One region of the Thalassotalea insulae genome, then DNA from elsewhere that is predicted to be linked to it. Evidence: predicted binding sites of a transcription regulator. Region 1 holds the regulator's gene; the other holds the start of a gene.

Evidence for each region. Region 1 encodes sigma-54, which starts transcription at its own class of promoters, with help from an activator protein. Its sites were predicted from a motif close to GTTGGCACGNNNNTNGNNT; they were not measured.
Region 2: the regulator sigma-54 is predicted to act here: its motif matches at 4,452-4,470, upstream of QQK06_RS03905 (FimV/HubP family polar landmark protein).

Annotation. Positions count from the first base shown of each region.
Region 1 covers NZ_BSST01000001.1:1,379,893-1,395,887, reverse strand. The annotation lists gene QQK06_RS06400 (PLP-dependent decarboxylase) at 1-79, shown strand, start outside; gene QQK06_RS06395 (succinylglutamate desuccinylase/aspartoacylase family protein) at 91-1,218, shown strand; gene QQK06_RS06390 (serine hydrolase domain-containing protein) at 1,336-2,457, shown strand; gene QQK06_RS06385 (TetR/AcrR family transcriptional regulator) at 2,547-3,437, opposite strand; gene QQK06_RS06380 (ABC transporter ATP-binding protein) at 3,586-5,259, shown strand; gene yjgA (ribosome biogenesis factor YjgA) at 5,304-5,822, opposite strand; gene pmbA (metalloprotease PmbA) at 5,915-7,258, shown strand; gene mgtE (magnesium transporter) at 7,308-8,669, opposite strand; gene QQK06_RS06360 (HPr family phosphocarrier protein) at 8,858-9,136, opposite strand; gene rapZ (RNase adapter RapZ) at 9,151-10,005, opposite strand; gene ptsN (PTS IIA-like nitrogen regulatory protein PtsN) at 10,031-10,483, opposite strand; gene hpf (ribosome hibernation promoting factor) at 10,516-10,803, opposite strand; gene QQK06_RS06340 (RNA polymerase factor sigma-54) at 10,826-12,331, opposite strand; gene lptB (LPS export ABC transporter ATP-binding protein) at 12,388-13,119, opposite strand; gene lptA (lipopolysaccharide transport periplasmic protein LptA) at 13,116-13,640, opposite strand; gene lptC (LPS export ABC transporter periplasmic protein LptC) at 13,606-14,172, opposite strand; gene kdsC (3-deoxy-manno-octulosonate-8-phosphatase KdsC) at 14,169-14,717, opposite strand; gene QQK06_RS06315 (KpsF/GutQ family sugar-phosphate isomerase) at 14,717-15,682, opposite strand; gene QQK06_RS06310 (calcium/sodium antiporter) at 15,690-15,995, opposite strand, start outside.
Region 2 covers NZ_BSST01000001.1:827,323-843,317, forward strand. The annotation lists gene truA (tRNA pseudouridine(38-40) synthase TruA) at 1-781, opposite strand, end outside; gene QQK06_RS03905 (FimV/HubP family polar landmark protein) at 965-4,387, opposite strand; gene QQK06_RS03910 (aspartate-semialdehyde dehydrogenase) at 4,623-5,642, opposite strand; gene QQK06_RS03915 (4-phosphoerythronate dehydrogenase) at 5,671-6,810, opposite strand; gene fabB (beta-ketoacyl-ACP synthase I) at 7,142-8,353, opposite strand; gene mnmC (bifunctional tRNA (5-methylaminomethyl-2-thiouridine)(34)-methyltransferase MnmC2/FAD-dependent 5-carboxymethylaminomethyl-2-thiouridine(34) oxidoreductase MnmC1) at 8,529-10,523, shown strand; gene QQK06_RS03930 (YfcL family protein) at 10,517-10,789, opposite strand; gene QQK06_RS03935 (ATP-NAD kinase family protein) at 10,819-11,946, opposite strand; gene QQK06_RS03940 (elongation factor P hydroxylase) at 11,939-12,517, opposite strand; gene nhaA (Na+/H+ antiporter NhaA) at 12,603-13,781, opposite strand; gene QQK06_RS03950 (Lrp/AsnC family transcriptional regulator) at 14,059-14,529, shown strand; gene QQK06_RS03955 (PKD domain-containing protein) at 14,615-15,995, opposite strand, start outside.

The DNA.
Region 1 (15,995 bases):
TGCCAGTGAATGGGTATGGCAAAACGATAAATTAACGCCTGTTCGTGATGCTGAGCCGGCGAACTGGTACCTGAGATAAGTGAAATAATAATGATGAAATTTTCTAAAGAAGTGATGCATGTTGGTGAGATGGCCAGTGGTGCAGCACTTACCGTACCTGTTTATCGTTTTAAAGGACTGGGTGATGGGCCTAGTGTTTATATTCAGGCCAATATGCATGGTGCTGAAGTGCAGGGCAATGCGGTCATTTTTCAGTTATTGGAATTACTGCGTAACATGGAAATCATGGGTGATATCACCTTAGTGCCTTATGCCAACCCGGTCGGCTGTAATCACAAAAATGGCGAGTATACCTTAGGGCGTTTTGATCCGATCACTGGGGTTAACTGGAATCGGATGTATCATTTTGATGAGTCGATTATCAAACCGTTTGTTCAACAATGCATCGGCAAAGATGATGCAACCATAGAGCGTGATTTTAAATTGCTGATGATAGAAACTATCGAACAAAAGCTCGATCATAATATTTTTGGCTTAACTACCGGGCAACGTATTGCCTATCAGCTACAACGGCTGGCGCACCAGGCAGATCTGGTCTTGGATCTCCATACCGGGCCGATTTCCAGTAAGCATTTATATTGTCCAGAATATGCTAAGGAAAGCGCGCAATATTTTGATATTCCCCATACCTTGTTAATTCCTAATGTCTTTGATGGCGCGCTCGATGAAGCCACATTTTGTCCGTGGTGGAAATTACAGCAAGCATTTGCCGAATTAGGTATTGAATTTTCTATTACATCACAACAAGTTAATAAGGAAAGTTTTACTGTCGAATTAGGCTCACAGGAGCAAATTGATCTGGATGTTGCATTAGAAGACGCGAAAAGTATTTTAAGTTACTTGCAGCACAAAAATGTGATTGCTACTACTGACTATCAACCGAGTACCATGACACGTTATGCCTGTTATTTAAAAGACTATAAAGCGTATTATTCTCCTATGGGGGGCATGGTGGATTATTTAGCAAAATTTGGCCAGCCGTTAGCTGCAGGAAAACCACTGGCTCGGATACTGCGTATGGATAATTACGGTGATGGTGACCCTTTACACTATTTGTCTTTGGATCAGGAAGTGATCCCGATTTTGCATTTCGCTTCGGCTAGTGTTAATCAAGGCACCGAACTTTATAAAGTGTTTACCAATTTTTTTACTTTGTAAAAATCAGCAGTCTACGAAAACCATTGTAGAAAACTGTGAGAAACGCTTGTATCTGTTATTTTTATTGGATAAGGTACAAAGTGCTTATAATTTAATCACTTAAGATAATAAGGATGTATGATGAAACAAGCTTTTGCCAAGGTATTGGCTGTTGCAGTGTTATTTCTTAGTCTGTGCTTAGCCGTCGATGCTATGCCAACTAAGCTCCCTAATCACAATGAAAAATCTCAACGTATAGTCATTTATTTAAATGAATACATTGAGCAATTAGCCGCTAAAGGTGAATTTTCCGGCACAGTGTTGTTAGCAAAAGGGGATAAGATTTTCTATAGCGCTGCTTATGGTTTGGCAAGTAAGCGCTTTAATGTACCAAACAATTTGGACACTAAGTTTAACTTAGGCTCGATGAACAAAATGTTTACTGCAATAGGGATAATGCAACTGGTGCAAGCGGGTAAATTATCGCTCACTGACAAGTTAAGTGATTTTGTTGATGAAACCTGGCTGGCGAAAGAGGTCAGTCAGAAAATTGAAATTCATCACCTACTTAGTCATTCATCAGGGTTAGACAATTATTTCAATCGTACTTTTATGACTAGTTCGAAAAATAATTTTCGTCAGCTAGATGACTACAAGTCATTGATTGTCGATAGTACTTTGCTGTTTGAGCCTGGAAGTAAGGCTCGTTACAGCAATACCGGTATGTTTATGGCAGGAGTTGTAATCGAAAAAGTCAGTGGCCAGGATTATTTTAGCTATATTCGTGAGCATATTTATCAACCGGCAAAAATGGTTAATTCTGATAGTTATGAAATGGATCAGCCGGTGGCTAATCTTGCTATTGGTTATGAAGCTAACGAGAACAAAGCAACCGGTTGGCAAAATAATAACTATATGCATGTGTTAAAAGGAGGGCCCTCAGGAGGAGGTTTTTCTACCGTGCATGATTTACATCAATTTGCGCTGGCACTGACTCAGTATCAATTGCTAAATGAGAAACTCACCAAGGAGCTATTTTTAGCCAAATCAAAATTAGCCTATTTTGATTATGGTTTTGGTTTTACTCTCCGTGGCGATGCAAGTAATCGTATTGTCGGACATGGCGGAGGATTTTCCGGCATCGGTTCAAATCTCGATATTTATTTAGACCAAGGTTATGTCGCAATCGTTATGTCTAATTACACACGTGGTGATCGTCAGGTTCGTAATAAGATCAGAGAGTTATTAGTAAAATCCTAAAGATAGGATTTACTTTTTGCCGATAGTGATAAATTAAAAGTTGTTAAACTCCAGTTAACGCTATGTTGTTTACTGGAGCTTTATAAGTGTTAAATTAATTCGACATCTAACGCTTCTGCCAGTCGTTTACGATACGAGTTTAGTTCATTGTAAGGTCGTAAATTGGCGATAAGTGCTCTGATCAAGGTATTATTTGACTCGGCTTTGGCTAATTCCGTTTCGATTAATGTCGTGGTTTCCAAGACTAATTGCTGTTGCTCTTTAGGCATATCATTGGCTTCAAGCTTAATGCTTTCGATCAACTGTAGCGCTTTTTTGCTTTGTATCTGTGCGATGTCGGTGTGCTTGATTAATGGAAAGTTTTTGGCCGTTAATAACGGTTCAATATCTGAATGACTCAGCGCGACAATGGCGCTGTCTAAACAAAAAGTCACTAACTGGGCGCAGCGCTTAATCGAGAAGTTGGCATTATCCAGCGTTAAAAACACGGTATATTCTTGCAGCAAACCGTTAACCAGCGACACTATGTCGTATAACCAGGGATTGATGTGCTCGCCATAGGCCTGTAGCAGCACTTTTTGTTGCGACAAATGATAGTTTATCCGACATTCCTGAACCACGGCCATTACTTCACTGTCCATGATCACCATATCATCGGTTAAGAATACCTGAATAAATGACCGTTCGTTCAAAACTTCCTGAAACTCGGTGGTCAGGTATTGCTCCAGCAGTCCCTTACCTTTACTTTTTTCATTGAGCAATAGTTGCTCAACCATTAGCTGGTTTTTTTCATCTGATTGTAAAAACAGCGCTTTAACAATATCAAGTTTGCTGGTGAAGTAGGAATATACCGAGCCTTTAGCGATACCTGCAGCTTCTGCAATGCCTGCTATCGTGGTTCCTCTAAAGCCTTTTTCAATAAATAATGACTTGGCTGTCGCCATAATTAAATCACGTTTTGACCTTGTATTCTGTGACATAGATGTTCAGACCTTAAGAATATATGACTCGCATATTGTGCCATAAAAATAATATTTGACCAATAAGTCATTTGACAAATGACCAGGTGGTCACTATAGTTCAGAAAATGAAGTTTGTGATGACCAACAAGTCATTTAGTGAGGATGTATGAAGAATTCACCAGATAATACCCAATCTTTGTGGCAGTTATTAACGCCGCATAAACCTAACCGTAAAGCCTTTAGTTACTTGGTACTGTTAGTCATTATTGCCACCGGACTGGAACTGGTCTTGCCAATTTATTCCAGTTATTTGGTCGACTCGATCAGTAGTGATGGTATTGACCATATTATCATTATTGGTCTGGTAGCGATTGTTTTGACCGCGGCATTTTTTGAAGCGGTACTCGGCTGGTATGGTGGCAGGTTAGGGCATAAGGTTAGTTTCAGTTTACGTTATAGCCTGATCGGTCGGCTCTTACACAGTGAAAGTCAATCGTTAGATGATGAGCATAGCGCTGAGCTCAGCGCCAGAGTGGTTAACGATTCAAAAGAAGTGAAATCTGTACTGGCTGAAGACTTAATCGGTTTACTTAGTGGGGTTATTTCATTGCTGGCTGTGGTTACCATCATGTTTATCTTAGATTGGCGCCTGACTTTAGTGCTGGTGACTTGTGTCTTGACCGGCTTTGTCTTGATCACGCCAATAGCCTTGATGATGAATAATATTGGTAAGGCAACCCAGACAGCAGAAGCAAATTTACTTAAACAGGTTACCGAATGGTTACGTTATGGCAAGTTGATCAAATCGCACAATGCGGCAGCGCAATTACAACGGCAGTCAAAATCATTATTAGATGACTGTTTTACCCAGGAGATGCGAGCAACTAAGGTGATGGCGCTGATCGGGCCAATTTCAAATTTAGTGCTGATGATCAGCATGATAGCTATCCTGGCATTTTCCACATACTGGCTTAAGCAAGGCACCATGACCTTAGGAACTATCACGGCGTTTTTATTGTATCTGTTTGGTCTGGCGTTTCCATTAATGGCGATGGCAATGTTTTTTAGTAACTTAAATAAAGCGGCAGGGGCAGCCAGCCGGTTGACACACATTAGCCAGCTAAAAAGCGAGCATAGTGATGCAACTTTGATGTTGGAACAAGTCAGTGATTTTTCCGTCAGAGATTTAACTTTTACCCGGGGTGATAAAACGATTTTAAACAAGGTCAATTGTCGGTTTGGCAGTAAGGGGCTATACCTGCTGTTGGGTGAGAGCGGTAGTGGTAAATCCAGCCTGTTAAATCAATTTTTGGGCTTTTATCCAGAAACGTTTGAGCAGGTTCTGATCAACGATAAACCTTTAACTGCCTATAACTTATTATCGGTGCGGCAGGCATTTGCCTGGGTCGATCAAGAACCTAAGCTGCTACATGCCACCATTAGAGATAATTTAACATTAGGGCTAGATACACAGGTCAGTGATGAAAAGATTTTTCAAGTGTTAACTGTGGTTGGTTTAGATAGCTGGTTACAACGCATCAACAGGAATTTGCAGTTAGTGGTGTCAGAGCAGGCGATGCAATTCTCGGGTGGCGAAAAGCAGCGTTTTGCAATTGCGCGTGCGTTGTTGCGTCAGGCCAAAGTGTTGTTGCTGGATGAACCAACTTCCGCCTTGGACGAGGCTAACAAAAAAGACCTGATGGCCCTGATCAGAGAATTGGCGGCTACGATGCCGGTAGTGATGATCAGTCATCACCTGGAGCTGATGGAGCCGGACGATCAAGTGATAGAAATGGCTGCAGGCGAAGTGATGACGACTATGGATAGAAAGCTGGCTTAAGGCGAAATGTCCAGCCAGATATTAAGGGTCTGGCTGGGTAATACTTAATTTGTGATATGTGATTTCAGATAAGCGAGCAGTTCATTAAAATACTTGCCCGGTTTTTCCGCTTTTTGTTCTTTACTGGCCTGACGAATTAACTGACGCAGTTTTTGGCGTTCCATTGATGGATTTTCTGTCAGTAATTCTTCTATTACTTGATTATCAGCATTCAGTAGCTGATCACGTAAATCTGCCAGTTGTTGATGACGGTTAGATTCTTGTTGATGTTTATTCGCCATAATATCTAGCGCTTTGTGAATCGGCTCCAGATCAGTTTCGGTTAATACTTTAGCCATAAAACGGACATGGCGACGTAACGCTTCCGGCTTATTTTTAATTTTATCTGCCAGAGTTAATGACTCCAACAGCTCTTCAGTAAAAGGCACCTTGCTTCTCTGGTGCTTACTGAGTTTCACCAAACTAAAAGCAAACTCTTGCATGGCGTGCATTTCACGCTTTAAGTCGGTTTTACTTTTATAATCTTCATCGAATTCATCGATATCGTGCGCAGAGTGGGGCATAATAATAACAATAGATAATTTAACCTTGTATTGTGCATTATACATCAAACTCAGTTAGGCACTCTAGCAAGAAATAAGAGATATTCATTTTAATGACAGATTCAATCAGTATTCCCAAGCAAATGGAACAAGTAGAAAGTCGTGTTGCCGAAGTATTGGCGTTAGCTAAATCCTTAGGTGCCGATGGCGCGGAAGTGGCAATGAGCAAGCAACAAGGCTTAAGTGTCAGTACTCGTTTAGGTGAAGTTGAAACGGTTGAATTTACCAATGATGGTGCGCTTGGTATTACCGTTTATCAGCAGGGACGTAAAGGGAGTGCCTCAACCGCTGATTTATCCGACAAAGCGTTACACCAAGCAGTGCAAGCAGCTGTGAATATAGCTAAATATACCTCAGTTGATGAATTTTCTGGCTTGGCAGATAAAGAGTTACTGGCAATGTCGCCTCCCGATCTGGATTTATACCATAGTAAAGAATTATCAACCGATAGTGCAATTGCGATTGCTAAAGAATGTGAAAATGCAGCATTATCGAGTGATAAACGTATCACTAATTCAGATGGTGCGACCTTAGCATGTTTTGAAGGCTTTAAAGTTTATGGCAATAGCCATGGACAATTGGTTGGTTACCCAAGCTCTCGTCATACCTTAAGCTGTGTGATGATAGCCAGTGAAAATGAAGATATGCAGCGGGATTATGCTTACACTATTAATCGGGATTTTAACTTACTGGAGCAGCCACAACAGGTTGGTATAAACGCTGCTAACGAAGCGATTTCTCGTTTGCATGCAAGAAAAATAGCTACTGCTAAGGTACCAGTAATGTTTCGTGCTGATATTGCGAATACCTTTTGGGGCCATTTTATTGCGGCGATCAGCGGTGGCAATTTATATCGAAAATCATCGTTTTTACTCGATGCGTTAGGACAACCGATATTTCCTGAGTTTTTAACTATTGAAGAACAACCGCATATTAAAAAGGCATTAGCGAGTAGTTCGTTTGATAATGAAGGTGTTGCCACAGTCGACCGCGATATTATTAAAGCGGGTGTGTTGGAAACTTACCTTTTAACCAGCTATTCCGCGCGAAAACTGGGTATGACAACTACAGGTCATGCTGGTGGTATTCATAATTGGCAGGTATCAGCAAACGGCGGTGATTTTCAACAGATGCTAAAACAGTTAGGTACTGGTTTATTGGTGACCGAACTTATGGGGCAAGGGGTTAATGTTGTTAATGGTGACTACTCTCGCGGAGCTGCAGGTTTTTGGGTGGAAAATGGTGAGATTGCTTATCCGGTCTCAGAAGTAACTATTGCAGGTAACTTAGCGGATATGTTCAAAAATATTGTTGCTGTTGGTAGTGATACTGACGTCAAAGGCAGTATTCGTACCGGCTCTATTATTGTTGATCAAATGCAGATTGCTGGTAATTAACTTAGTATATTCTAGCTTGCTTGTTACAGGAACTTAGCGCAAGTATTTGTTAAGTTCCTAAAAATAAAGTGGCGGTGCCAAGAAAAGCAAAAATACCGACGACATCAGTAATAGTGGTTAAAATTACGCTACCAGCAAGCGCTGGATCTATATCCATTTTCTTTAAGATTAATGGAATACTAACTCCAGCAATACCCGCCGCAGTTAAATTCATTAGCATGGCAAAGGCAATGACCCCACCTAACACCATATCTTGCTTCCATAGCGCGACCACGGTAGCGATTAATAACGCCCAGATAATACCGTTGAGAAAACCAACCGCTAATTCTTTATAAAGTAATGCTTTTGAGTTACTTTCGCCGACGTGACCCAAAGCAATACCGCGGATCACCAGAGTTAATGTTTGATTGCCAGCTACGCCGCCCATACTGGGTACCAGAGTATTTAAAATCGCGAGAATGGCTAACTGACCAAGAATTTCTTCAAACATGCTGGAAACGGCAACCGCCATTAAGGCGGTAACTAGGTTGACACCTAGCCAGATTGAGCGCTGTTGAGTACTTTTTACTATCGGTGCGAAGGTATCGGCTTCGTCATCTAGACCCGCCATACTCATCATCGAGTGTTCTGCTTCTTCCCGAATAATATCAACGACATCATCAATAGTAATACGGCCGAGTAAGTGTTTTTCTTCATCGATAACCGGCGCAGAGACCCAGTCGTAACGTTCAAATAGCTGTGCGACTTCGGTTTCTGGCATCTCGACATTGATAGCGGTGATTTCTTCGTCGATTAAGCTGGAAATAACTTCTTCTGGCTTGCTGGTTACTATTGCGGTCAGTGAAACCGCACCGATAAAGTGATCTTGACGATCGACGACATAAAATGAATCTGTAGCTTCCGGTAGTTCGCCTTTAAGGCGTAAATAACGTAATACCACATCAACGGTGACATCTGGTCTGATAGTCATGGTATCGGTATTCATGATACCACCGGCGGTATCTTCTTCATAAGATAACGCGGTTTCTACCCGACTTCTGTCCTGAGAGTCCATCGAGTTTAGCACTTCCCGATAAACACTGTCTGGCAAGGTACGTAATACTTCTGCCAGATCATCGACATCCATGCCTTCGGCAACAGCGGCTAGTTTTTCCGGACGAATATTTTTCAGTATGCCTTTACGAACTTCTTCATTCAGTTCTTCTAAGACTTCACCATGATGATCGTGATCGATGAGTTGCCATAAGATAGTACGGCTTTTTGTCGGGGAAGATTCTAAGATCAGAGCGAGATCATAGGCGGGCATGTTTTGTAATAACTTACGAACATAGACAAACATACCGCTACCAAGTGCTTCATTGACTTGTTGTAGGCGTTGTTGGCTGTATTCTTGCTCTGAAATTTCCGGCATATATTGCTATCCTGTGCCGTTATAAAACGAAATTCGAAAATTGAAAAACTGGGCCGAAATTACGAAACTCGTCGAATAATTATTGGTTGCCCAGTGAGTGTAAGTCTATCTCAACTTACTGGTTTTATCAGCTTTTTTATTAGTTTATCTGAAAAGTTTTATCTTGAAGCTGATTGTCGGTGCTAAAATTATTCACCTTCATCAAATTTATCGGTGAATAATTGACAGACGTCGGCTAATGCTTGTTCGGCATCCTGGCCTTCGGTGATGATAGTAACCGTTTTCCCTTGTCCGCCGGCTAATAGCATTAAGCCCATAATACTGGTAGCTTCTGCTTGGTTATTATCTAGTTCAATGATGACTTTGGCATCAAATTTTTGGCTCAATTGGGCTAGTTTAGTGGCGGCTCTGGCGTGCAAACCAAGTTTATTCGAGATAGTTAATGATTGTTGTAAGCGTTTTGTCATTTACTTGCCTTACATCAGGTACTTTTGACTTGTAAATCTCGGTGACGGGCCTGAACATCTTTGCGATCTTTTTTCAGGTTGGCTGCGAGCAATTCTGCTATGTATACAGAGCGGTGTTTACCACCAGTACAGCCGATAGCGATAGTAATATAACTGCGATTATTTCGCTCTAAATGTGGTAGCCAAGTCATCATAAAGCTATTGATTTGCCAGATAAATTTAGTCACTATTGGCTGGCTGGCAAGAAAGTCCTGTACTGGTTTATCTAAGCCGGTATATGGCTTGAGGTCTTTTTCCCAAAAAGGGTTGGGAAGAAAGCGCGCATCAAAAACAAAGTCAGCGTCTTTAGGGATGCCGTGCTTATAGCCGAATGACTCAAATACCACTACCATGTTTCCTGTGGTTTTACCCAAAATGCGTTCGCGAATTAAATCTGCTAGCTGGTGTGGTGTTAACTGGCTGGTATTAATGTATAAATTGGCGCGGCTGGCTATTGGCTCTAAAAGCTTTTTCTCCAGCGAAATAGCTTGATCAAGAGCGATATTTTGTTTGATCAGCGGATGTAGTCGGCGCGTTTCACTGAATCGTCTGATCAGGTCGCTATCATCCGCATCTAAGTAAACGATACTTAGTTCTACGGCACTAGGGAGATAATCTATGATCTCTGAAACATCACTTGGTTCTGCCGGCAGGTTGCGAACATCAAGGCTTACTGCGACTGTTTCATAGTCGTTGATCACCGTATGAGTTAATGCTGGCAGTAAATTTACTGGAATGTTGTCAACGCAGTAGTAACCTAAATCTTCTAGAACGCGAAGAGCTACAGTTTTACCAGAGCCAGAACGGCCACTGACAATCGTGAGTTTCATTAATATTGATTTCCTTTTAGCCGTGTTAACAGTTGTCTTTGATTAACTGATATAATTCGGCATTACTTTGACACTTTCTTGCCTGTTTGCATACCTGTTTATTACTAAAGATTTTTGCAATACTTTGTAATGTCGATAGGTGTTGCTGGCAATGTTCTTCAGGTACAAATAGCGCGATAAAAATGTCGACCGGGCGGTTATCTATGGCGTCAAAGGCAATGGGATTTGCTGATGTTGCCACGATAGCAATCACTTGCTCTCCGTGTGGTAATCGTCCATGTGGAATCGCAATACCGTTACCTATGCCGGTTGAGCCCATTTTCTCTCTGACCAATAAACTTTCAAGTAACTGATAAGTGTTGTAGTGAGTGTTGGAGGCTGCTGCTTTTTCACACAGCGTTTCTAGCATTTTCTTTTTGCTAGTAGCAGGAACTGCACACATGGTGCAGTCCTGAGTAATGATGTCAGATAAATTCATAAGGTTCTTTCGAATTTGACATAAAGAATGGGTTAGTGCTGATTAAGCTTACCCTTATATTTTAATACTTGTTTATCCAGTTTACTGACTAAGGCATCAATAGAGACATACATGTCACCATTTTCAGCTTTAGCGTGTATTTCGTTACCGTTTAAATGCACGGTTGCTTCGGCGATTTGATTTAGTTTTTCTACGGTTAGCACGACATGGACATTATTAATATGATCAAAATGTCGTTCTAGCTTTGCAAACTTGCTATGAACAGATTCGCGTAATGAGTCGGTAATTTCTACATGGTGACCGGCAAGATTAATTTGCATAAGCTTAAATCCTTATTGTTAATTAAAGAAGACTCTTACGTTGGTTCGACGGAGGAATAGACAAAGATTCACGATATTTGGCTATAGTGCGACGAGCAACGTTGATACCTTGTTCAGCTAATAATTCTGCCATTTTACTATCGCTTAATGGCTTAGCTGGAATTTCTGCTGCCACGAGTTTTTTGATTAACGCGCGAATTGCAGTAGAAGAGCACTCTCCGCCATTTTCGGTACTGACATGGCTGGAGAAAAAATATTTCAGTTCAAAAATCCCTCTTGGGGTATGCATGTATTTTTGGGTAGTTACACGGGAAATGGTCGATTCATGCATATCAACAGCTTCGGCAATGTCATTTAGTACCATAGGGCGCATGGCTTCTGGGCCGTGTTCAAAAAAGCCTTGCTGACGTTGTACTATGCAATTGGAAACTTTTAATAAGGTATCGTTTCTGCTCTCCAGACTTTTAATAAACCATTTCGCTTCCTGCAGGTTAGAGCGAATAAACTGGCTGTCACTGGATGACTTCATTGAACGTGCCATTGAAGCATATTGTTGATTAACAGAAAGTTTAGGTGCTGTATCTGGATTAAGTTCAACTACCCAACGACCGTTTTTCTTCTCGACCGAGACGTCTGGAATAACGTATTGCTCTTCGCTTTTAATAACACTGTCGCCAGGACGAGGATCTAATGATTGAATGAGTTTAATGACTTCTCGCAATTGATCTTCTTTCAAGCGGGTTTTACGCATGATTTGTCGATAATCACGGTTACCTAATAAATCTATATGCTCAGTAATGATCTGCTTGCTTTCTGCTAGCCAAGGCGTACTTTTATCAAACTGATTCAGTTGGATCAATAAGCACTCAGGGATCGAGCGAGCACCGACACCAACGGGATCAAACATGTTAATGCGCTTGAGTACGGCTTCCACTTCGTCTAATTCTACGCCTTCATGGCCAAGAGATTCTAAAATGTCTTCTGCCGTTACCGTTAAGTAACCAGCATCATCGATGGCGTCAATAATAGCCGTGGCAATGGCTAAATCTGTTTCACTAAAAGGTGTAAGTTCCATTTGCCAGCGCAGATGATCTTGAATGGAATCTGTGGTTTCACCTTGGTAAGTATAATCTTCAGAAGCAACGCCTACGCCTGAACTAGATACACCGGCACTAAAAGATTCGTCCCAGGTAGTATCAATATTTAATTCTTCCGGGATATCCGATTTATCCATGGCTTCTGTAGTGCTGATTTCATCTGCAGTAGGTGTTGAATCTTCACTACCATCGGATGAGTCATTGTTTGGTGATGAACTTGTGGCGGAAAAAGCTTCTTCTAAATGATCGGGCTGCGATTCCTGATTGTTTGGAGTTGATTCATCGACCTCTAGTAAAGGATTGCTTTCTAACGCTTCCTGAATTTCCTGTTGAAGATCCAATGTGGATAATTGCAGCAGTTTGATTGCTTGCTGCAATTGTGGCGTCATTGTAAGTTGTTGTCCAATTCGGAGCTGCAGACTAGGGCGCATTAATGAATATATTTCCTGTTAATTGTTATCATTATCTTCTCTGGAGCATATCATAACTATAGCGTGAATTGCTCACCAAGGTATACATCTCTTACTTGTTGATTAGCAAGAATTTGATCTGCATTGCCTTCGGCGATTAATTCGCCATGGCTGACAATATAGGCATGCTCACAAACATCTAGTGTTTCTCTGACATTGTGGTCTGTGATTAAGATTCCAATGCCTCGTTGCTTTAAGTGTAGAATAATTTTTTTTATATCTCCTACTGAGATGGGGTCGACACCGGCAAATGGTTCATCTAACAGAATAAATTTTGGTTCTGCGGCTAATGCTCGGGCAATTTCAACTCGGCGTCGTTCACCACCGGAAAGACTCATGCCTAAATTTTCGGTAATATGGCCAATATTAAACTCTTCGACCAGGTGCTCGAGTTGTTCTTCCCGCTCCACTTCAGAAAGTTCTTTTCTGGTTTGCAGAATCGCCATAATATTTTCATAGACAGTGAGTTTACGAAAGATTGACGCTTCTTGAGGTAAATAACCTATGCCTTTACGCGCTCTTTCATGCATTGGCAGTAAAGTAATATCTTCATCATTTAAGGTAATAGTGCCACTGTCATTGTTAACCAGACCTACTATCATATAAAAAGACGTGGTTTTACCGGCACCATTTGGCCCTAGTAAGCCAACGATTTGCCCTTCTTTGACTTTCATGCCAACGTTTTTGACAACTTTTCTACCTTTATAGGATTTGGCAAGGTTTTGAGCAATTAAAGTAGCGCGAGTCATTTTTTCTTCTTATCTAAAGCTTGTGGCTGTAATACCGTTTGAACGCGTTCGTTGCTGTCACTATTTGCCAGTACTTGTTCGGTCAGAAAGTTATAAGTAATAATGCTACTACTGACTTTACTGCCTTCCTGACGTAACTCGGCATTACCGGAAATAATAACGGTATTTTTACCTGGTTGATATTTGATTTCATTGGCTTGCAGATAAATAGGCGTACCATCTTCTAATGTTTGTTTAAATGTGGCGGGATCGCCTTTGGCAATATAGGTTTTATTGTCGGTTTTCGCTTCAGTTAGTACTTGCACTAGATCAGCTTCAATTATCAAAGAACCTTGAGTGATGACAACATCATCAATATAACTGAAGATTTTATTTTTGAGATCTGCTGCCTGACGAGCGGCATCAATTTTAATTTCTTGCTTAAGATCCGATTTTTCTGCGTAGGCTTGATTCACTAATCCTAGAAAAACACCGAAACTGAGTAAGCTATTTCTGATGATGTTGATAAATGGTTTTTTCATGGTTTGTTAGTGTTACTTGTTTAGTGTTTAAGTCAACTATCAGCCCTGAGCCTGTCATCAAGAAATCTTTTCCTTTAATCTCTATCTTATTGTTTGAGCTAATAATATTTGTTTTTAAGTCCAATTCTAAATATTTTCCATTAATTTCCTGAATTAAACTAGTGTTATCTGTTGCAACGAGTGTGACTCGATTTTCCAATTTTACCCTATTGTTATTGTAAAGTGTGCCTTCATTTGCAGTTATTTTCCATGGAGAATCGCTATTGTTTGGATATAAGGTATATTTAGGGAACTCAAAGTGTGTGACCGCTAAACTGGCATAATGTTCCATTCGAGCTGCATCGATAATATAGGATAACTCTCCTTGAGGGTTAAAAGTTTCGCTATTTAGTGATTCAGCGATAAAATCCGGCGTAATGTCATCTTCTATGAACGTATCTTCACCAACGCTAGTTCGATGCCATTCTATGATGCTATAGGCGATAATAGAAGCGAGGAAAAATAGGAGTGCCAGCGTATTGGTTTTATTCATATACTGGCGCCTGAGGCATATTGTAAACTATCCTGACTTTGCATGATCAGATCACAGCTTTCTCGTACAGCACCAAAGCCACCTCGGGTAACAGTGGTGTAGTCGGCGCACGATAATATGGCAGGGTGTGCATCACTAACCGCGATACTTAAGCCTACAAATTCCATACAGGAAAAGTCAGGCATGTCGTCACCAATATAGGCAACCTGTTCTGCTGAGAGCTTCAGTTTTATCATAATGTTTTGTAGTGCTGGCAGTTTATTTTCTTCTCCTTGCACTATGTGTTTAACATTTAATGCGCTCATTCGGGTTTGTACAATGTTAGATTGTCTGCCTGTGATCACGGCTACATCGACGCCACTAGCACCTAAGGCTTTAATGCCGTAACCATCTTTGGTATGAAATGCTTTGAGTTCTTCACCATTATTACCTAAGTAAATGCGACCATCAGAAAACACGCCGTCGATATCGCAGACAAAGAGTTTAATTTTTTTAGCTTTGGCAATAATGTTATCTGCAACTTCACCATATAAGGTCTGTGCCATTAAAGTACTCCTGATTTGAGTAAATCATGCATATTCATTGCACCGATCGGTTGATTATTTTCATCAGTGATGATTAAACCGTTAATTTTTTTATCTTCCATAATTTTTAATGCCTGAGCAGCGAGCATATTCTTATTTGCTACTGTCGGGTTCTTCGTCATTACCGAGGCTATTTCATCTTGATGAATATCAATTTTTTCATCCAATATCCGGCGTAAATCACCGTCAGTAAAGAGGCCGATCAGCTCGTTGTTGTCATTAACTACTGCGGTCATGCCCAAACCTTTGAGTGACATCTCTACTAATGCTTCTTTAATTTTTGCTTGCGCAGTTACCAAAGGTAAGCGTTCACCTTCATGCATTATGTCTTGCAAACGTAATAACAAACGTTTACCTAGGCTGCCGCCTGGATGAGAAAGGGCAAAGTCATCGGCGGTGAATTCTTTGGCGTTGAGTAAAGCCACCGCTAACGCATCTCCCATGACTAACGTTGCTGTAGTGCTGGACGTCGGTGCGAGTCCTAACGGGCAGGCTTCTTGAGAAACCTTAATACAGACATGGGTATCTGCCAACTTTGCTAAAGTCGATTTTGGATTACTGCTCATGGCGATTAATTTTGCGCCAATACGTTTGATCACCGGAATGATCGCCAGTACTTCACCTGTTTCACCTGAGTTTGAGATGGTTAATACCACATCGTTGGCAGTGATCATGCCGAGATCGCCATGGCTGGCTTCTCCAGGATGAACAAAAAAAGCAGGGGTTCCGGTACTGGCTAATGTTGCTGCTATTTTGCCGCCAACGTGTCCAGATTTACCCATGCCAATAACGATAACTCGCCCCTGACAATTGAACATTAGCTGGCAGGCTAGTTCAAAACCATCATCAATAAATTGTGCGAGTTCAGCAATGGCTTGTTGCTCAATTGTGATCACTTGTTTAGCTAATTGCTTAAAATTTTTCATAGCGTTATTAGTTCTTTAATTGACTAAATAATAGCAGTTGATAGGCGATAAATGTCAGCAACAATAATAACCCTTTAAAGCGGGTGATCCTGAAATTGCCAAATCGACGACTAAAACACAGAATAAATAGGAGAAAGGTGACACCAAGCATGTAAGGAGCATCGCGTACTGAGGCATCTTGGTCTATTTCACCAGGTGCAATAACGCCAGCGAGTGATAAGACCGCCAAAATATTAAAAATGTTGGAGCCAATAATATTGCCTAAGGCCAGATCGTCTTCTTTTTTGACAATACTCATAATACTGGCGGCAAG
Region 2 (15,995 bases), 550 kb from region 1:
AATCTAAAAATAATGGTCCTAATGTCCGCTTTGGTAAGGCAAATTCTGCTGGATATTCAACATCAACAAAATACAGCCCAGCCGCAGGTGCTGTGATACCCGCCAGACAACGATTTTTTGCTTCCAGTACTTCCTTGATCCAGCTAATCGGCTTAAGTTCTTGCCCCACCTTCATTAAACTGCCAGCGATATTGCGCACCATATGGTGTAAAAACGCATTGCCTTTTACATCAATAATAATGTAATCCCCTTTTCTGGTAACATTACAATGCAATAAGGTTCTGATTGGAGAATGCGACTGACAATGTACAGTACGAAATGAAGTAAAGTCATGCTGCCCCACTAAAAATTGTGCCGCTTGATGCATTAGCTGTTCATTTAACGGGTAATGACAAAAACTCAAGCCATGACTCAAAATAGCCGAACGCAGATTATTGTTATAAATAATATAACGATAACGACGAGCGGTAGCGCTAAAGCGCGCATGAAAATCCTCAGTCACTTGCTGACACCATGACACCGCAACATCCTTGGGTAAATTAGTGTTAACACCAAGCGTCCAGGCTACGTCTTTACGTACTTTAGTGGTATCAAAATGAACAACTTGATTAGTCGCGTTAACTCCGGTATCGGTACGCCCAGCACAAACGACCTCTATCGGCTCAGCAGCAATTTTCGATAATGCTTGTTCTAATGTCTGCTGAACACTGATCACGCTTTTCTGACGCTGCCAACCATAATACTGGCTACCATCATATTCAATACCTAAGGCGTAACGCATTCGTTCTCCCGTTATCTCTCATCAACACATCCCAATTAAATAGTTATTTTAATTGGTATCACTCGCATAAAAATCCGCGCGCATTATCCACTATTTGTTACAATTTTGCGAGTAACACCATCAGTATTAAAAAAGGCCAAAGTAGTCATACTTTGGCCTTTTTTAATACTGACAAATTAACAGTTAATCTAGATCATCCAGCAGTTTTTGTGCTTGCTGCTGCTGCTCTGAATCACCGAGCTTTAATACATCCTGCAAGATAACTTCGGCATTTTCGTTATCCCCTATTTCCATATACACTTTCGCTAAATCCAGTTTAGCCGCGACGCCACTGTCATCTTCCTCATCAACATCAACTTGATTAACATCTGTGGTAAATTCAGGAAACTCTCCTAATCCGACATCAATATTAGTTTGCTCATAAGGTTCTGTTTGTTCATCTGAATCATCCTGTGTATCAGAAATTAATTCATCAACCGAGATAAAATCACGTTCATCTTGGCTCACGTCTGATTCATTGTCTAACTCATCACCAATAGTAAACTCTTGTGCTTGATCATCACTCTCTATGTCAACACTGGTATCACTACCAGGTGGAGCTTCTTCTTCGATATTAGCCAGCAACTCATCAAAATCTACATTATCCAGCTGTTCAATATCATTAATTTCCAAAATATCGCTATCATCAGCTTTACCTTCACCAGTTTGTTGCTCTTCCGCTAACAAATCAGCTAACACTTCACTGTTGGTAAAATCTGGTGGTAATTCATCTTCAGAGGTTTCTTGCTGCTCGTCCTGCAATAACTGGCTTAATGTCGACTCATCAAACTCACCAGATACTTCATCTAAAATACTGTCATCTATTGTCGACGAGTCATCACTAGGTGCCTGTTCACTTGACAAAATATCATCGCCAATATCTAACGGCTCATCATCAGATTGACTGCCCTGCTCAACATCAGCAATAAGTGCATCAATATCGAGATCATCATCGATCACTTGTTGAACGGGTTCATCATCACTATCATCGGTATCTGTCGCTTGTTGCTGAGCTATAGCGCTTAAATCTGCCGATAGAAATGGAGCAACATAATCATCGCTAAAATTAGCAATTAACTCCTGATGGTTATCCTGCGGCTCAACCTGATCTTCAGTTGTTGCAGACGAACTAGGTTCAACCTCTCCTAATAACGCATCAATTTCGCTTTGGTCGCTAACCTCTAGATTTTTATCTTCTTTGCGCTGTTCTGCTGCCGAAGATACCGGCTGATCATCGTTAATTGAATTGAGTAAGGCGTCAATATCATCGGGATCGCTCAGTTCTGCATCATCCGGGATATCATCCGCGGCTGGCGCTTCACTTGTAGGTTCTGCGCTATCTCCTGCCATCGAATCCCCTGTCATAGATTCCATCAAGGCGTCAATATCATCGGGATCGGTTAGCTCTGCATTATCCGGGATATCATCCGCGGCTGGCGCTTCACTTGTAGGTTCTGCGCTATCTCCTGCTATCGAATCCCCTGTCATAGATTCCATCAAGGCATCAATATCATCGGGATCGGTTAGCTCTGCATTATCCGGGATATCATCTGCGGCAGGCGCTTCACTTGTAGGTTCTGCGCTATCTCCTGCCATCGAATCCCCTGTCATAGATTCCATCAAGGCATCAATATCATCGGGATCGGTTAGCTCTGCATTATCTGGAACTTCATCCGCGGCTGGCGCTTCACTTGTAGGTTCTGCGCTATCTTCTGCCATCGAATCCCCTGTCATAGATTCCATCAAGGCATCAATATCATCGGGATCGGTTAGCTCTGCATTATCCGGGATATCATCTGCGACAGGCGCTTCACTTGTAGGTTCTGCGCTATCTCCTGCCATCGAATCCCCTGTCATAGATTCCATCAAGGCATCAATATCATCGGGATCGGTTAGCTCTGCATTATCCGGGGTATCATCCGCGGCTGGCGCTTCACTTGTAGGTTCTGCGCTATCATCTGCCATCGAATCCCCTGTCATAGATTCCATCAAGGCATCAATATCATCGGGATCGGTTAGCTCTGCATTATCTGGTACTTCATCCGCGGCTGGCGCTTTGCTTGCCATAGAGTCCATTAAGGCATCGATATCATCAGGCTCTGTCAGCTCTTCTTCACCTGAGACTTCAACAATATCCTCAGCGTCATCGCTTCCGGTTTCCATCAGCAATTCATCGAGCGCATTTTGATCAAGCTCACCGCCTTCTAACTCTTCGACGATTTCATCATCATTTTCTTCTGGCTCACCAACTTCTTCATCGATATTTGACAGTAAAGAATCCAGATCTCCCTGATCTAACTCTCCGTCTAGCAGTTCTTCATCTGGTTCGAGCTGCGCATCATCAACATCGTCGAGTGAAATTTCTTCCAGATCATCGAGATCGCCTAAATCATCCAGATCATCTAAATCGTCATCGAGATGTATGACATCATCGTCGAGTAATTCATCAGCTAACGAATCGATATCGCCACCTAATAAGTCATCATTGTCATCACCCTCAGCGAGATCAATCGCCAGCTCATCGTCCAACGATAATTCATCATCCAAAGATAACTCGTCGTCTAACGACAATTCATCATCAAGTGTTAACTCTTCACCTTTCTTATTTTCTTGCTGTTTTTCCGGTTTAGCTGCTGCAATTTTTCCTAACTCAAACTCTGATGTATCGGCATCAGCATTCGCTTGTTTTTTCTTCCTAAAGAACAGGAATATCCCGCCAGCAACCAGTGAAGAGGTAAACAATAACGTTAATACAATAAACCAAGGACTATTAATAAAGCCGTTATTTTCCAATTCTAGACGCTGTTTTTCTAATAGGCGTTCTTGTTCACGAGCTTCGGCTTTATCTAATAACGCCTGCAACATCGCATTAGTATTCATTAACTGCAGCTCAACTTCTTTCCCTTTTGCCACTTCCTGCTGCATTTCGCCTAATTTATCGTTAAAACTATTTAGCTTGTTACGTAACTCTTCATTCTCTTTTAAAATCGCCTGCAGGCCATCAATCGAGTCCAATACATCATTTTGAATAGTGGCTAATCGTTGTTTTTGTGAATCATCATAACTTTGCAGCTGATTATTAATTTCACTTTTTGCTTGCTCTAAATCTTTCTTATTGACTACATCGACGGCAGGTTTTATTTCCTTAGGCTTAGAGGCTGCAGTTTTCGCCACCTTGCTTTGCCACTCCTGATCATCTTGATCCGATTTTTTTTGCGCTACTTGTGGATTAATCGCCGCAATTTCCTGCGGCGTTGGTAGTTTAAGGTATTGTCCGTCAATTAAATGATTGAGGTTATTATCATGAAAAGCTTGTGGATTTTTTTCATATAATGCCTGCATGACCTGATAGACAGAAAACGCTGGGTCTGGTCGCACCTGCAAAGCAATATTCCATAAAGTATCTTTTGACGTTATCGGGCCATATTGCTCAAAAGGAAATTGATCACTGGATTTTGGACCTCGAATACGGATCCCACCTTCTTCGGCAGACCATGAGACAGCGCTAAAAGAACTAATACTGATAATTAAAACCTGCCACAGGCACAGGCGTAACAGTCGTTGCATTAAGGTTTCCTAATTATTTTTATCTGACGCCAATAGTTTGGCACAACTAAGTCCAGATAAAACAAAGCAAAAAATATTCCAAACAAGTATATCACAGCCAAACGACTATAATATTCCCTGTCAAGTTAACCTCAGTTATAACAAAAAAACTCGTCGTTAACTATAACGACGAGTTTTTATTTTTCTTTAATAAATCGAGTACTTAGCTATTACCCGATAATTTATCTCTAACAGATCAAGATAAATATTCTTTTACTAATAATTCTGCGATCTGAATACTGTTAGTTGCTGCGCCTTTACGAACGTTATCGGCAACAATCCACATATTAATACCATTATTATGGCTAAGATCTTCACGAATACGGCCGACGAATGTCGCATCAACACCGCTGGCTTCACCAATTTGCGTTGGAAAATCTTCATCCTTTTCACAAACTTCAACCCCTGGAGCCTGCTTAAGAAGCTCTTTAACTTGCTCTGCAGAAATTTGCTCTCTGGTTTCGATATGCAAGGCTTCACCATGGCCAAAAAATACCGGCACACGAACTGCAGTAGGATTGACTAAAACATTCTCGTCACCGAGTATTTTCTTAGTTTCCCACACCATCTTCATTTCTTCTTTGGTGTAACCATTTTCCATAAAGACATCAATTTGCGGAATCACATTAAACGCGATCTGACGAGAAAATGCTTTTGATTCAATCGGCTTACCGCTTAACAGATCCGCACATTGTTTCGCTAATTCATCCATCGCTTCTTTACCGGCACCTGAAACCGACTGATAGGTACTGACATTTACCCGTTCAATACCTACTGCATCATAAATCGGTTTTAATGCCACCATCATCTGAATGGTTGAACAGTTTGGATTAGCAATAATATTACGATTACGATATTCCGCTAATGCCTGTGGATTAACTTCTGGCACCACTAGAGGCACATCTGCTTCGTAACGAAATTCTGAGGTATTATCGATAACAATACAGCCAGCATCACCTGCAATTGGCGCAAACTTTGCCGAAATGCTACCACCAGCAGAGAAAAATCCTATTTGAGCTAAGCTAAAATCAAAGGTATCAGCATCAATCACTTCGATGGTTTCACCATTAAACTCAATCGTTTCACCAGCTGAGCGAGCGCTCGCTAACGGGTAAAGTTTATTCACAGGAAAATCTCGTTGCTCAAGAATTTCCATAATGGTTTTACCAACCAATCCTGTTGCTCCTAATACGCAAACATCAAATTTCTGTGCCATGCCCTTCTCTCAATTTTAACTTGTTAAATTACCGTAAATTACCGAAACCAAGCCGATGTGCAAATGCCGACTGGTGCTGTTGATTGCTGCTAACGTTAACCGATGAAAACTCCCTGCGAGCAGGGTAAGTTTTACGTAAAAGATCAAACGCTAGTGCAGTTTCCTGTTGATGACCTATTTGCTGACGAAATAACGCGTCATCGCGCCTGACATCGTAAACCATTTTAACCAGTTGGTTTAGTAAAATTTCGTCAAATCCTTGGTTTATTTCAATATGACTTATTCCAGAATCAGGTAAAAAATCCGTCAGCGACTTTTCAACAGGTTTATTTAATAAACGAGATAATGCCTGATAGAGCATTTCCGTACCACGCGCTTTGCCTTCCAAACTATAACCAGCAATATGTGCAGTTGTTATCTCACAGTAGGAGATCAGCTCAGTTAAAATTTGCGGTTCGTTTTCCCAAACATCGAGCACCAATTTTACTCCATGTCCCCGCTGTTTCATTTTCAACAAGGCTTGGTTATCTGTGACTTCCCCTCGGCAGGCATTAATTAATATCTGTTTAGAAGAAAGTTGTGAAAGTCGCTGCTCATTTAGTAAATGATAAGTTGGATAATCACCCGACGTAGTTTTAGGAACATGCAGCGAAATAACATCACACGCTAATGCCTGCTCTAACGCAACGAATTCCCTTTGGTCATTGTCATTTTGCGCTAGTAATGGATCACATAATAGATAATTTACTCCAATAGCATCTAGCTTTTCGCTTAATCTGCTCCCGGTATTACCCGCGCCAATAATACCCACCGTCAGGTCTTGCAATACTAGTTGATAACGCTCTGCCAACACCACTAATGACGATAACACATATTCAGCAACTGAAATCGCATTACAACCCGGTGCAGCACTAAAGTTAATGCCGCGCTGCCGTAAATAATGTTGATCAATATGATCGACACCTATGGTCGCTGTGCCAACGAATTGTAGTTTATTATTCGCCGCTAATAAGCTTTGATTGACCTCAGTAATAGAACGAACTAACAGCACGTCAGCCTCTGCAACTTGCTCTGTGGTCAAGGTTCTGCCGGCAAATGCCGTTAGTTCGCCAAAGTCACTAAAAAATTCACGGGCAAACGGCATATTTTCATCGAAAAAGATTTTCATTAACTTTATGACTTTTATATATTAATTATCAAACACAGGTTGCAGATCACCCAAAAAACGATGGTATTTCTACACGCTCATCGATAGCTAGGTTTTCTCTGGAACAAAAAAAACGACCGTACATTATCAGGTCTGGCATCTTGCTTCTCTCTACCTCCGCGTCCATGCACCCTGTACATATACGCTCCTGTTCATCCATGAACCCACGTTATACCGTACATCCTGTACATATACGTTCCTATTCATCCATGAACCCACGTTATACCGTACATCCTGTACATAAAAAAAGCCGTTAACGTAAGTTAACGGCTTTTATACAGACCGCTAACGGTTATTTGTATTTTTTCATTACTAAGGTCGCGTTAGTACCACCAAAACCAAAGCTGTTAGACATCACTAAATCTAACTCCGCTTCACGAGTTTCAGAAACAATATCAAGCCCTTGGGCCTGCTCATCTAACGTTTCAATATTAATCGATGGTGCAATAAAGTTGTTTTCCATCATTAATAATGAATAAATGGCTTCATGAACCCCGGCAGCACCTAAAGCATGACCTGTCATTGCTTTAGTGGCACTGATCGCTGGTGAATCATTACCGAATAATTCCTGAATGGCCCCTAATTCTTTAACATCACCAACTGGGGTAGACGTACCGTGTGTATTAAGATAATCAATTTTTCCTTCAACACCATGCATCGCTTGCTGCATACAACGTACCGCACCTTCCCCGCTTGGGGCTACCATGTCATAGCCGTCAGAAGTCGCACCATAACCAACAATTTCAGCATAAATATGCGCGCCACGAGCCAAAGCGTGTTCAAGTTCTTCGACAACCACCATACCGCCGCCGCCAGAAATAACAAAACCATCGCGGTCAGCATCGTAAGTACGAGACGCTTTGTCAGGTGTATCGTTATACTGAGTAGATAATGCCCCCATAGCGTCAAACATCATCGCTAATGACCAATCTACTTCTTCGCCACCACCAGCAAAAACAATATCTTGTTTACCTAATTGGATAAGTTCCGCAGCATGGCCAATACAATGAGCACTGGTGGCACAAGCTGAGCTGATTGAATAATTTACCCCTTTGATTTTAAACGGCGTCGCTAAACAAGCAGAACAAGTGCTAGACATAGTTTTTGGTACTGCATAAGGACCAACACGTTTTACGCCTTTTTCACGTAACGTGTCGGCAGCTTTTACGACATTATCTGATGAAGCACCACCAGAGCCAGCAACAATACCGGTACGGAAATTAGACACTTGTTCTTCTGTTAATTTTGCATCGTCAATGGCTTCTTGCATAGCAACATAAGCATACCCTGCAGCATCCCCCATAAAACGAATGGCTTTACGGTCGATGTGATCTTTCGTGTTTAACGTTGGATTACCCCAAACCTGACTACGTAAGCCTTTTTCTTCAAAGCTTTCTGATTTGGTAATTCCTGAACGTCCAGCTTTTAATGAAGCTAACACTTCTTCCGCGTTATTACCGATACTTGATACAATACCTAATCCGGTGATCACTACTCGTTTCATCTAACTAACCATCTAAAATTTAAAAAATTCGGGCGTATCATACAGAATTTTGCCCCTCATACTGGTCTGCTCAGTGTACACTTGTACACTGATTTATTCAAACCATGACAATTGCTGGCAAGTATAGGTAAAATATTCGCTGTGTATAGCACTAATTAGTAAAAAAGATCATAAAGTGACCACTGATAATAAAATAACTTTCCAAGAAGATGGTTCGCCCTATTCCGAGCAATTCGACGACATCTATTTTGATACCGAGTCTGGCTTTCAACAAAGCGAGCAAGTCTTTATTAATGGCAATCAAATTAAACAGCAATTGCTCGCTAATCAAGGAGAATTTGTCATAGGTGAAACCGGTTTTGGTACCGGGCTGAACTTTTTACTGACTTTACACCTTTACCTTAAATTAGCTAAGCAGCATAAATTGCCAAAGCTACATTTCATCAGTACAGAGAAATACCCGTTAACACGTCAACAACTGGCACAATCCCTAAGATGCTTTGAGCAATTAACAGATGAAGTCAACATATTACTAGATTGCTATCCCGAACAACTCAACCAACGGTTAGACGTTAACATAGTGACAAACAAGGTGGCATTGACTATTTATCTGGGGGATGCAACTGACAGCCTGTCACAGATTCTATTACCGAGAAAATCCCCGGGCTTAGTTAATGCCTGGTATCTCGATGGCTTTTCCCCAGCCAAAAATCCAGAGATGTGGACACCCGAACTTTTCCAACAAATGGCACGGTTATCAAAACCGCAAGCGACTATCAGTACCTTTACCGTGGCCGGTTTTATTCGCCGCGGATTACAGCAAGCAGGTTTTAGACTAGAAAAACAGGGCTATCAAGGGAAAAAGAAAGAAATACTCGTAGGAAAATACCAGCAAAATAGAACCAGTGGTAAAGGTTATCAACTGCGCACTGAGATAGCTAAACCACAACATGTCACTATTATTGGCGGCGGCATTGCGTCAGCCTGCACCGCTTATGCGCTGACAGAAAAAGGCATCAAGGTCACCTTGTATTGCCGTGATAAAGCAATCGCTCAAGGAGCTTCAAGTAATGCCATTGGCGCCATTTATCCACTATTACATCAGCAAGTTGATGATATTAGCCGATTCTATCAGCAAGCGTTTTGGCATGCTCTGAAACAGTATAAATCACTGGCAAAATCAGGCTATTCATTCAGCCATCGCTGGTGCGGCTTATTAGAAGTTTCCTATAAAAAAGCGCTGGAACAAAGACAGCAAATTTTCGCTGATAATAATCCCTGGCCAGATGAACTTATTCATAGTGTATCAAAGCAGCAGGCTAGTGAGTTAGCCAATATTGCACTAGATTTTGGCGGATTATTTATGCCTAATGCCGGCTGGATTGCCCCAGCTGAACTGGTGACACAATTATTACAAGCAGCTACGGTCAACAATCAACTGAAAATTAAAACCTCAGTTAATATTCACGGCATGACCCAATTGGAAAATAAAAAATGGCTGTTACATTCCAATAAAGGAGATATTAATGCGTCGGTGGTGGTATTTTGCGGCGGTGCCGAGTCCATCGACTTTCCCTATATCAATCAATTGCCATTAACTTCAGTACGCGGTCAGGTGACCTCGTTAGCAAGCAATGAAAAAATAAATAAGCTTAGTACGGTATTGTGTCATAAAGGTTATTTAACACCATCACACAATAATATTCATTGCATTGGCGCTACATTTGAAAAGCACAGCCACAATACTCAAGCCAGTATCAAAGATGATCAATATAACCTAAATATGTTGCAGCGTTGCCTGCCTAGTCTAAATCACTGGCAGCAACAAGATATAACGGCTAGTAAGGCAAGATTACGTTGTATGACACCAGATCACCTGCCGGTGGTTGGCGCCATGCCTGATATTGAGCAGCATAAAAAACGCTATGCCCATTTAGCGAAAGATAAAAACTGGCGCATTAATCAGTCAGCTCCAGTAATTGAAAACCTGTATTTATTAACCGGTTTAGGGGCGAGAGGCTTATGTACCGCGCCGTTACTGGCGGATATTTTGCTGGCTGATCTCACCGGTACACCTTACCCGGTAGATAGTGACATGCTATTCAATTTATCACCAAATCGCTTTATCATTCGCGATATTATTAAGCGAAAAATCGCAGCACATCAATAACAAAACAGGGGGTTAATTCCCGACCAGTAGTTATTAACGATCACTTTATCTTCCGGTGAAAGTTCACTACGTGCTTCTGTCAATTTTTCGCTTACCACAGCTGCTAATGCTTTTGACAAAGGCTGACTTTCATCGCCAAACTCTGTTGCTGCAAGCGCAATAAAACCTTTGATATAACTACTGGCAAATAAGTCGTCGTTACTGCAATCTTGCAGCACTAGATCATCAAAATATTGATATAGTTCTGCTAACGTTGATAAATTCAAAATACTTCCTTAACTTTTGTGGTGAAAGATCACTGAGGACTGGCAACCGGGTACAGCACTTGGTCATTATATCCGGTCGTTACGGGTAGGTAACCTGATAACTCCTGATCTAATGCACTGTCACCAGTATCAGCGATTAACGGTCTTGCGTTTAATGCACTCAATTTAGTCTTAGTCGCAATAATAATAATATTATCTTTACCTATTGCCTTAATAATACGAGGGCTGAGCTGCTGATTGCCACGCCCAAAAATATGTCCCTGACCACCAATTAAGGTGATCACTAACTTGACTCCGTTTTCAGCATTATCCTGGATCGCCTGCCATAACTGAGATTCAATGACATCACTGGCAATTAATTCCTGATCTTGTACCAGATCCACGCCAAGTAAGGTGTTATCTAATGCTAATTCTTCCATCAAAAATGCAGTAGTAGAGCCTGAACCAATAATAAATAGCTGTTCATCCATCTGATTAATGACATCTGCGGCAATATCCTGCAATACTAATTCATCTGATTCTTTACCACCAGATTTCACCGCCTGCACATAACGCAGTTCAGCAGGGATCTGCATTTCGCCATATCGCTTGGCTTTAACCACGCCTTGGCGAAATAAAGACTCATCGATATCCATAACATCGGCTTCGGTCAACGTCACTAACTGATTAGTCACCATTAACTCAACCACGCGCCCCGCAGCCTTTGGTGTTACGGCATAAACGCCCGAATGAATTTTACAGCCAGCTGGAATACCTAAAACAGGAAAACTATCACCAACTTTATGACAAATGTTTCTCGCCGTGCCGTCACCGCCAGCAAACAATAATAAATCGACTCCCTGTGAGATTAACGCAGCAACCGCATTTTCAGTATCCTGTGGCGTAGTTTGCTCAGACTTGCTGTGATATATCACCTCAGTATTAAAACCGAGTTCATTCGCTGTTTGCTCTCCCATCAACCCATTGGCACAATAGACAGTGATCTGTTGCTGATAAGGTAATAACACTTCCAGTGCTAGAGCCGCTCTAGAATTAGCTTTCGCCTCGGCACCTAATGCCTTTGCTTGCTGAGCAATACCTTCACCATCACTGCCTTTTAAGGCGACACTACCACCTATGCCTGCGATTGGGTTAACAACAAATCCCAATTTAAACATCTGCAACTATTTCCTTATCATCTAATTCTTTATCATTAGTTACGCAATCTAAAGTAAATTGCCCAATAGAGAGCGGCAAACTCACTTGATAAAAACTCGCTAGTACTTGAATAAATTTTTGCGCCCTTGGCGGGAAACCATGCTGCAAATAATATTGCACCTGAGAATGAACATTACGCTTAAAATTCGTTGTATCACCGGCTTCACCGCTCAAGTTATCTGCCGAGACATTAAAGCTTTTGTTTGCCGCTACACAAAATGACCATTCTATTGCTTGCGGTTTAATTTCAACTTGTTCGAACACTTGTTGCTGTTCAGCAGTGCGACCATCAGGAACGTACCAATAGCCAAAGTCTTCCAGTAAACGACGTGCGGCCCCGGCTAGGCACCAGTGAGCGATTTCATGTAAGGCACTGGCAAAATAGCCGTGAGCAAAGACAATCTGATGATAAGGGCACAACTCATTAGCCGGTAAATAGATCGGCTCATCACCCCCTTTCACTAACTTAGTGTTATATTCCAGGTAAAACGTTTGTTCAAATAAATGAATAAGATCAGAGTAACAGTGCATCATCATTAAACAGCGACAATAATTTTCGCGTATTCTAACGAAAAATGGCGATAATAACATCGCCATTTTTATAACTTAGCACTCACTACTCATCCGGCATTTTCTTCAATGCTTGACGTAATATCACATAGCCTAAGATACCAGAAATCAATGAGCCAATAACTATACCTAGTCGGTCCTGAAAAAGTGGTGACGCACTGCTTTGCTCAAACGCTAATGAACCAATAAATAAGCTCATCGTAAATCCAACACCACATAAAGTCGCAACGCCATAGAGTAGCGGCCAATTAACCTTTGCGGGTAACTTAGCCAATCCTAGTTTTATCGCGATAAAACAAAAGCCAAACACGCCAAGCTGTTTACCTAGTACTAATCCTAAAATAATGCCTAGTGGTACAGGTGCTAACACTTGTTCGATACCAACACCGGTTAAACTAATCCCGGCATTGGCAAAGGCAAATATAGGTAGAATGATAAAAGCAACCAGTGAATGCAAATTATGCTCTAATGACTTTAATGGTGACTCATGCTCTGCTTTGCCTTTCATCGGAATAAACAATGCCAGTACAACGCCTGCTAACGTGGCATGAACGCCAGATTTTAATACCGCGACCCATAGTATGATGCCAATAAAAATATAAGGAGCTGTGCTGGTAACGCCTTTTCGATTGAAGCCAAACAAAATAATTATCATGGCTAACGAAAATAACAATGAAGTTAACGACAACTGTTCAGTATAGAAAATTGCAATGACAATAATGGCACCAAGATCATCAAATATCGCCAATGAAGTTAAAAACACTTTTAACTGTAGCGGCACTTTTGAGCCAAGTATCGCCAAAATACCTAAAGCAAATGCTATATCCGTAGCTGTTGGAATCGCCCAGCCATTTAACGCGTCACTATCCTGATAATTAAATAAAGCGTAACACATCGCAGGCACTAGCATACCGCCGATAGCGCCAATTGCTGGCAAAGAAATTTGCCCAGGCTGAGACAAATCACCTTCAAGAAATTCCCGCTTTAATTCCAAACCAACCAAAAAGAAAAATAATGCCATTAAGCCATCGTTGATCCACAACAATAACGGTTTCGCTATCTCAAAATTTCCAATGGCAACTTTAACTGGGATACTTAAAAGCAAATCGTAATAAGGAGACAAAGCTGTGTTGGCAATCAACATTGCAGCTATGGCAGCAAACATTAAAATAATGCCGCTGGCAGCTTCTAGTTTCAAAAAATCTTGTATCGCTTTAATCGGCATAACACCCCTTAGTTATTTCTATCAAACAAAGTATCAATCAAATCATATTCCAATGAACAAACGACATAATATGTCAAAAATACCTTAATGACAAAACTATCGTAAAACGCCAAACTGTCATTGCAATCGATTAGTTAAAAAAGGCGTAATAAATTCGGAAAAATCAACAAAACTCGAAAAATATTTTATTTTTCCCCGGTAAACTCTAGTTTTTCAGACAAAAATAAGTGTAGTATGAAAAGGAATAATTTAATAATAGCCAGTAAGATCTGATGTAATGAAAAAACTAGACGATATCGACCTACGAATTTTAACCATACTTTATAAAAACGCAGACATCACTAACAAAGAACTTGCAGCACAAATAGGCATAGCACCATCGACTTGCCTTGAGCGAGTCAAGCGGATGAAATCAAACGGTATCATTAAAGGTGCATTTGTTGATATTAACTTTAAAAATATCGGTGGTAATATTGAAGCTATTGCCGCTATTCGCTTGCAACCCTATTCAGAGGAAATCGTCAATCAATTAAGAAATGATTTATTGAAACTGCCAGAAATTGTTAGTCTTTACCATATGGGGGGCAGCTATGATTACTTTATTCATATGTCAGTTAGAGATAGTGAGCACTTACGTCAATTTGTTTTCAATGCCATCACTTCACGCGATGAAGTGACTACGGTCGAAACTTCTTTAATTTTCGAACACAGCCGCAGTGGCGTATTACCCAACTTTGATGAAGAATAATGACTAAGCTTCTTTGAATATAAAAAAACACCTCACTATTAAGTAAGGTGTTTAAATTTATCAATTGATATTAACGCAATATGCATTAAGGGCAATTTGCCACAAATGACCATACTTGCCATTGACCTGAATTATCGGCAGGTGACTCATTTTGTGTCCACCAATTAGCCTGATATTCCTTATTATTTTGTGACACTTTATCACCTTGCAAATAAACTGTATTTGCAGACCATGGTTTAGATGTACAACTACCTGTGTCGCCTTTGGAAACAGTAATCGTTTGCGATGCTGCGTTAGTTTTACCTTCGGCATCGGATACCGTCAATTGCACGGTATAATTGCCTTCATCAGCATAGGTGTGATTAGGATTTGCTTGAGACGAATTGCTACCGTCACCAAAATTCCAGCTATGACTCACCACCGCTTTATCATCTGTCGAACTATCGACAAAGCTTACTGATAACTCGTTCGTAGTAAAACTAAAACTTGCAACAGGTGCTTGATTGCCACCACCTGAGCATTTGCCTAAATTTTTCCAAACATTACTAAAAAGATCTGGTTGAGCTCCAGTAGACCACCAGGTAGCTTCATATCGATAGTTTTGGTAACTCACAATATCACCTGTGGCATAACTTGCAGATGCCTGCCATGCAGCCACACCATCACAACCGGTTGAACCATCTTCAGAAACGGTAATATTAACGGTTTTAGTGTCAGATAATCCTTCAGCATCTTTAACCGTTAACGATACGGCATAAGTACCTTCGGTAGCATAGGTATGTACTGGATTAATTTCAGCAGATGTTAAACCATCGCCAAAGTTCCATTGATAACTAACCACAGCTTTATCATCACTAGAGCTATCGGTATATGTAACGGTTAACTGAGCCGCTTGATAGCCGAAATCAGCCGTAGGTTTAACATTACCAACAGGGCCACAGCCTGAACCATCTTTTGCACCACTATTGTCAACGCCAACACCGTTTAAAGAAGCAACGACATCATCGACACAGTAACCTAATACCTTAGCTGCCTTATAGACACCTCGTCCGGCTGAGGCAAAAGTTTCATTAGCGTTCCAGTATGTTTGGTTTGCCAACACATAAACGTCAAACGCTTTACGAATATCCCAGTTAGCGGTCGTTGATAACAAGTAAAAAGCTTTATTAAACACTCCTGAACTATGATGAACATCCATACCACTCGTATAGTTTTTGGCATTATCAATTGAGCGACCATCCCGAGTTGGGTAATCCATATAACGCATCGCGCCACTGCCTTTTTTGATTTTATCGCCGATTTGCCAGCTAAATGTACCAGTCAAATAGTAACTAGCAGCGGCAGCGGCAATATCGGAAAAGGACTCGTTCAGCCCACCAGACTGTCCTTCATAACGTAGATTAGAATTCTGCTGAGTAAAGCCATGACTGACCTCATGTGCTACCACACCTAACCCGACAAGAGGA